Regions from separate parts of the Ruminococcus sp. Marseille-P328 genome, predicted to be linked through region 2. Evidence: riboswitches for the same ligand, from Rfam matches in the RefSeq annotation. Region 2 holds a riboswitch; the other holds the start of a gene.
The links. A riboswitch is a leader RNA that binds a small molecule or an ion and turns the genes downstream of it on or off. The one in region 2 is predicted to bind tetrahydrofolate.
Positions count from the first base shown of each region.

Region 1: another riboswitch for tetrahydrofolate. It lies ahead of ACESTK_RS07030 (folate family ECF transporter S component); the one in region 2 lies ahead of folE (GTP cyclohydrolase I FolE).

Region 1 is NZ_CAXUBQ010000007.1:106,933-110,356, reverse strand. Features, by position in the region: gene ACESTK_RS07035 (N-acetyltransferase) at 1-710, shown strand, start outside; gene ACESTK_RS07030 (folate family ECF transporter S component) at 921-1,481, opposite strand; THF riboswitch at 1,568-1,669, opposite strand; gene ACESTK_RS07025 (hypothetical protein) at 2,196-3,353, shown strand; gene ACESTK_RS07020 (amidohydrolase family protein) at 3,334-3,424, opposite strand, start outside.
Region 2 is NZ_CAXUBQ010000024.1:63,814-67,237, reverse strand. Features, by position in the region: gene ACESTK_RS16065 (aminopeptidase P family protein) at 1-681, opposite strand, end outside; THF riboswitch at 815-911, shown strand; gene folE (GTP cyclohydrolase I FolE) at 1,163-1,720, shown strand; gene ACESTK_RS16055 (HD domain-containing protein) at 1,717-2,214, shown strand; gene folP (dihydropteroate synthase) at 2,254-3,063, shown strand; gene folK (2-amino-4-hydroxy-6-hydroxymethyldihydropteridine diphosphokinase) at 3,178-3,424, shown strand, end outside.

The DNA of each region.
Region 1 (3,424 bases), on a different contig from region 2:
GGCCCTCCCATAAAATGGAGCTTTATGATGGATGGATTCTCCGTTTTTCCTATTTTTATACACATAGAACAAACAGTGTGGAGCAGTTCGGAACTTCTACCCTTTCCTGGAGGGAAAAGGTTTCTTTCTGCGAAGCAGAGTATGCCCGACTGGGCAGCCCTGCAATTTTTAAGATCAGTCCTCTGGTTTCTCCGGATTTTGATTATCTTCTGGAAAACCGCAACTACGAAATCCAGCATACAACAAATGTTATGGCAGCCTCACTGGATGGAGCAGATCTTTCTGCGCCTTGCGATCTGGTAACTCTTACTGACGATATTCCAGATATTTGGATTGAAAGTCTTTTTGATCTGAAAGGCACCATTAATCCTGTTCACCGTGCTGTAGTTCCATCCATGTATCATGCCATCGTAAAAGACACCGTATGCGCCTCCATCTGGAGTAACGGAAAAATTATTGCAACCGGGCTTGGCATTCTGGATCGAAATTATATTGGATTGTACGCTATCCATGTTCGCGAAGATTTCAGACACAAGGGTTATGCTCGTCAGATTTGTACTGCACTTCTAAAAGAAGGAAAAAAGAAAGGCGCAACTAAGGCCTATCTTCAGGTAGTAGAGGGAAACACTCCAGCACGTAATCTTTATGAATCACTTGGACTTCATTATCTCTACACCTATTGGTTCCGGGTTCAGACACATACAAACTGAAAACTTTTCAGAACATGTTTAAAAAAGGCTGCGATCAGTGTTTATCCTGATCACAGCCTTTTATTTGGGAATCGTATTTTTTGACTTATTCAACAAGTTGATTTCTCAAACAATCAACTTTCCAGTAAGTGCATTGCTTCATAATCCATCTTATGCCATATTATTTAATTTGGGGTTTTGTATATAATTCAGCTCCTGGACTGCTGCCATTTATACGGTCTTCTTCTCCAGCTTAGCAGGTCTTATGTTTCCTACAACCATGCCTGTAAGCGGGCTGAAATAAAGAAGACTGGTAAGTACGCAGTAGATTGGAGTCATGATTGCAAACTGTACAAGACGTCCTGGCATAATTGCATAGAAGTTTGCTCCGATCATTACCAGTCCTGCAGTGGTCAGTCCAAGTGTTCCCACTACGCCAGAGACTGCAATTGCGACACACATAACAACAGTCTTTACTTTTCTGTTCTTTTCAGCCATTAGTTTTCCAGCCAGTCCGGGGATCACACCCCAGGCAACTGCTGATAAAGTAATCAGTGGATTAACTCCATAGCCTTTCATAAAACATCCAATGATATCGGCAACAGCACCTTCTACACCACCAGCTACAGGTCCCATCCAAAGACCTGCCAATACAGTGGCGACAGTTCCCAATGTAATTCGATATACACCAAGATCAATTACCAGAACGCGTGACAGCACAAGCTGGATTGCTACCAGCAGTGCAAGGAATACAAGAGTCTTAACACTCCATGTCTGTTTGTTTTTACGCATAAAAAAAACACCTCCATAATGATTAAAATAACAGAGTAGTTACCATAAATAATAATCCCTCCACATTATGAGATGTTCTCACATGTAGCAACGGGTGCGGAAAATATATCGTAAACAGTCCTGCTGCTTTTCGTTTCACGGCGACTCCCCAGCCAATGAACACTTGACGCATAAATTCCTACTTCGCTATTATTTATTTAAAATGATTATAGCACAAAATATAGAAATTTCAATATGTATTTGTTATAATATTCACATAAATAAATTAGTCGTTACTGTTTACTGGTAATGTTCCGCGAGTGTTTTTTGTGAACAAAGTTCACAGAAAACCCGAGAATCTTAGCGCGAAATCATGCGAATGCATGATTTCTGTGCATCGCGAAGCGCGTTACTGTTCACTGACAAATGTTTGTGCATACTCTCCTCTTTTTCGCATATTCTAAGAATATCTTCCCTTATATAGGAAAAATATTTGACAAAAAGGAGTGTTTCTATGAATATAAAATCCACAAACAAATCATCCTGCCAAAAACAGTCGCCACTACAGAATCCTTACAATGTTTTTTATAATAATTACATGAATACAAATGCTACTACAGAATGTACAGGACTTGGCTATCGTATGCCAGATAACTCGGAGGAATGGAATGCATGCCGAGAGGTTTTCGATTTTCTTCCTGTACCATTTCCGGATTCGGAGGATACAAAGCAACAATGAAAAATTTCACAAAACTATTACTTGGCTCTTTGGTACTGTTCTCTCTGTCAGGATGTACTGCCGGTGATATAATCACCAGCTATACTTCTACTTCTGATCAGAGTGAAACCACCTTACAGAACACTTCAGAAACGCCCAAACAGCGTGTTTATATGGATGAAATCAAAGGAACCCTTAAGGATTTCACCGGTGCCACCCTGACTATGGAAAGTCAGGAACAAACTTACGTTTTTGATCTTTCTGAAGCAACTTTGGAATGCGAAGATGGCATGATCACTGGAGATGAAATCAGTGTCATTTATGAGGGTCAGCTCTCTAACAAGGATACCAGCACTGTAAAAGCATTGAAAGTAGTAGACGACTTTCACAAAAAGCATCAGCTGGAAGTACGAAAGGCCTATGGGGAAGTACAGAGTCTGACTCCAAATACCATTACCATAAAAAATAAAAAAGGCAAAACAGCCACCTATCCAATCACTGGAACTGAACAATATTATCAGAATGGCATCCGCACCGGTGTATGGGTATACATTCATTTTAAAGGCAAGTTTGCTTCCAGTCAGGATACCCAAAGTTCTTCTCTTAATGCCAGTCATCTGAAAGTACTAAGCATTTCAGATATTGATCCGCTTACACTTCCAGATCCAACACCAACACCAGATCCTGCACAAGTTTCTGCCGATGACTCAGCAAAAGAACAGCAGATTCATGCAGAAATTCAGAATATTTCCCTGAATACGCTCACAGTTCTTCCCTCTGGCTCTGACAGCACAATAAATGTGGACTTGTCTCAGATTCCTTCTTACTTTAAAGGTGGAACAGCACCAGGCTCCTATGTAACCATAACTTGCACTGGACAATTTCAGGGAAATTCACTGGATGGTGTTACTGTTACAGCAGTCACCGGTGATGATCCGGATTCTCTTGGAAGCCGGGAAATTACCAGCTCAGTCAGCGGTACAATTATAGGCCATACAGCAAATACCGTCACACTTCAAACTGGCGATGGCGCAACCATAACCTGCTTTACAGAAGGGGCAAAGGATACCTCCACCAGTAATATGGAATCCGGCGCAGGTATCTGCATTACCTTTGATCCTACAAAATCCAAAAATTCCAACATTTATACATCTATCAAGATTCAGGACGCCTGAAGGTGTCCTGAATCCTTTTCTCTCCATCTACCAGCCAGGCTCTCACATCCCCGGATTCTCCCAGAATGTCC
Region 2 (3,424 bases):
CAGCCTGATTTCTGTTTTGGTCATGACCAAATAAGAGAGAACAACCGGACAGCAATGTACATCGCCGCCACGAATATTCAGCAGCCATGCAATGTCATCCAGAGAAGTCAGTACAAATCCATCTGCACCTTTCTCTTCCATTGATTTACGGATTCTTCCACATTTGTCAGCACGGGATTCGCCTGCCCATTTTACATCCAGTTCCATAACCGGTTCGCAGGAAAGTGCCGGACGATCTTCCCAGATTTCTCCTACCAGATCAGAATCCGTCTGAAGAGTGGCTCCTTTTTTTGCAAGAAGTTCGGCCAGTTCATCTGCTTCTTCGGCGCTGACGGTTCTTCCGTCAAAACCAAGGCACATTCCCTCGCCTAATTTTTCTTCCAGAAACTGGTGCACAGTGGGAACATCTGGTTCTCCCATTTTAAAAAGCTCTACACCCGTTCCCTCCAGCTGTGCGGCCGCCTGGATGAAATATCTTCCATCTGTCCACAATCCAGCCATATCCTGCATGATGACTGCTCTGCCGGCAGATCCGGTAAAACCTGTAATATATTTTCTGCACTTAAAGTATTCTCCTACATATTCAGATGCATGAAAATCATCTGTGGGAACAAGATAAGCATCTATTTTCTTCTCTGCCATTACTTCCCGAAGTGCGGTGATTCGTTCTTTAACTGTCATAAAACTGACTCCTTCCAGTGAATTTTGTCTATTCCTATTATAATATCCACGTTACCCTTTCGCAACCTGTTTAAGAAAAAACACTTTTCTATTCCCAAAAGACGTGATATACTAACTTTCGAAATGAATGATATGCAAAATAGGATTTTATGCGTCAAGTGTTCGGTGAATGGGGAGTTGTCACTGAAACGAAAAGCACGTCTTACGGTATATTATCCGCACCCGTTGCAAGCACTATAAGAGGGATATCTCATATTGTGTCAGAGCCTGCCCGAAAGGAGCTTTCTGCAAGATGCACATTGCGATTTGTGGAAACGTTTTTTAACAGGCTCAAGGGAATGTTTTCGACATACATTCTATCACAATTGGAGATATCCTTTTTTGCGTATTAAGCAGGCAGATATTCGAATTCGAAAATCCTTCCCCGGTTTTATCAAAAAAGGATAGTCTCCGCAATCAAATACAAAGGAGGTTATTTTTAATGGTTGACAAACAAAAAGTAGAACAGGCCATCCGCCTGCTTCTGGAAGGAATCGGTGAGGATATTACCCGGGAGGGACTGATTGATACTCCCGACAGAATTGCACGTATGTGCGAGGAAATTTACGGTGGTCTCGATCAGGAAGCAGATCACCATTTACTGAAGCAGTTTCCAGTAGAAAATAATGAGATCGTATTGGAAAAAGATATTACTTTTTACTCTATGTGCGAGCATCATCTGATGCCTTTTTATGGTAAGGCGCACCTGGCTTATATTCCCGATGGAAAAGTCACAGGATTAAGCAAGCTGGCACGTACGGTAGAGGTTTATGCCAGAAGACCGCAGATCCAGGAACGCCTCACAGTACAGATTGCGGACGCTCTGGAGCGTGCCCTCTCTCCGAAGGGAATTATGGTTATGCTGGAAGCAGAACACACCTGCATGACCATGCGAGGCGTTAAAAAGCCAGGAAGCAAAACAATTACAACTGTAACCCGCGGAGCCTTCAAAGAAGATAAGGAGCTGCAGAAAATGTTCCTTTCCATGGTCGGAAAATGAGCAGTTCTTTTTCTGAAACAAACCGTATTTCTTTAATCTGGCGGCATCCCCTTTATCAAAAGCACTGTGAGAAAATACAGGAGCTTGAAAAAGATCGTATTTTCTGCAGACATACGCCGGAACACTTTCTGGATGTTGCCAGGCTGATGTATATTTATTCTCTGGAAAACAAGCTTAATCTGTCCAGGGAAATCATTTATGCCACTGCTCTTCTTCATGACATTGGCCGTGCGCAGCAATATCTGTCGGGTATTTCTCATGACATTGCAGGAGCTGAAATAGCCGGAAAGATTCTGGCAGATCTGCATTTTAAAGAGCAGGAAAAAGAGGAAATATTATCTGCGATCAGTCAGCACAGGACGGATGGATCTGATAATGTGTTGGCTATGCTGCTATATAAGGCTGATAAAAAGTCCAGAAATTGTTTTTCATGTTCAGCAGCTTCAGAATGTTACTGGCCTTCTGAGAAAAAAAATCTGACAATTGAATATTAAGCCTTCTAAAAAATCTAACAGAAAGGATGGTTTCTATTTATGAAAATTGGAAATCGTTTTTTTGATACACAAAATCACACTTATATAATGGGAATTTTAAATATTACTCCTGATTCTTTTTCCGATGGCGGGAAATGGAATCATTTAGATGAAGCTTTGCGGCATACAGAAGCCATGATCGCGGATGGTGCGGATATTATCGATATTGGCGGGGAGTCTACGCGTCCCGGACACACGCCGGTCAGTGCAGAGGAAGAAGCTCAGAGAGTTTTGCCCGTTATCGAAGCGGTCAGAAAACGTTTTGACATTCCCATTTCTGTAGATACCTTCAAAAGCAGCGTGGCAGAAAGTGCGATTCAGGCCGGTGCAGATCTGGTCAACGATATCTGGGGATTAAAATATGATTCTGAAATGGGAGCTGTAATTGCCAAATATGATGTTGCATGCTGTCTCATGCACAATAAGTCCAATACAGAATATAACAATTTTCTCATTGATATGCTTTCTGAGACACAGGAATGTGTCAATCTTGCAAGAAAAGCAGGAATCAAAGATGAGAAAATCATTCTCGATCCAGGGGTTGGATTTGGAAAAACATTTGAGATGAATCTGGAAACTATGAATTATCTGGAGCTTTTTAAGAATCTGGGCTTTCCGGTTCTTCTTGGCACCTCACGCAAGTCGATGATCGGACTGGCACTTGACCTGCCTGTAGACCAGCGTGTAGAGGGAACACTGGCTACCAGTGTAATTGGTGTGATGAAGGGCTGTTCTTTTGTGCGTGTTCATGATGTCAAGGAGAACAGACGCGTGATCCAGATGACAGAAGCAATTTGGGGTTGTAATTGAGAGTAAAGAGGACATTCGCAATCCGCTTTGCTACTTGCTCATGAACGCAGTCGCGAAACGATTGCGTTCAAATTCCTCAAAATTGTAAATAGTCAACAGAAAGGAACAACTGTTATGGATGAAACCAGATTTGATAAAATAGAAATTAAAGAACTGGAAATTTTTGCCAACCATGGTGTCTATCCGGAAGAAAATGTACTTGGACAAAAATTTGTTATTTCTGCCACCCTCTTTACCCACACACGTCAGGCCGGGTTAACGGACGATCTGTCTGCTTCTATCAATTACGGGGAAGTCAGCCACATGATTACAGATTTCACCAGAAAACATACTTTTAAGCTTCTGGAAGCGCTTGCAGAAA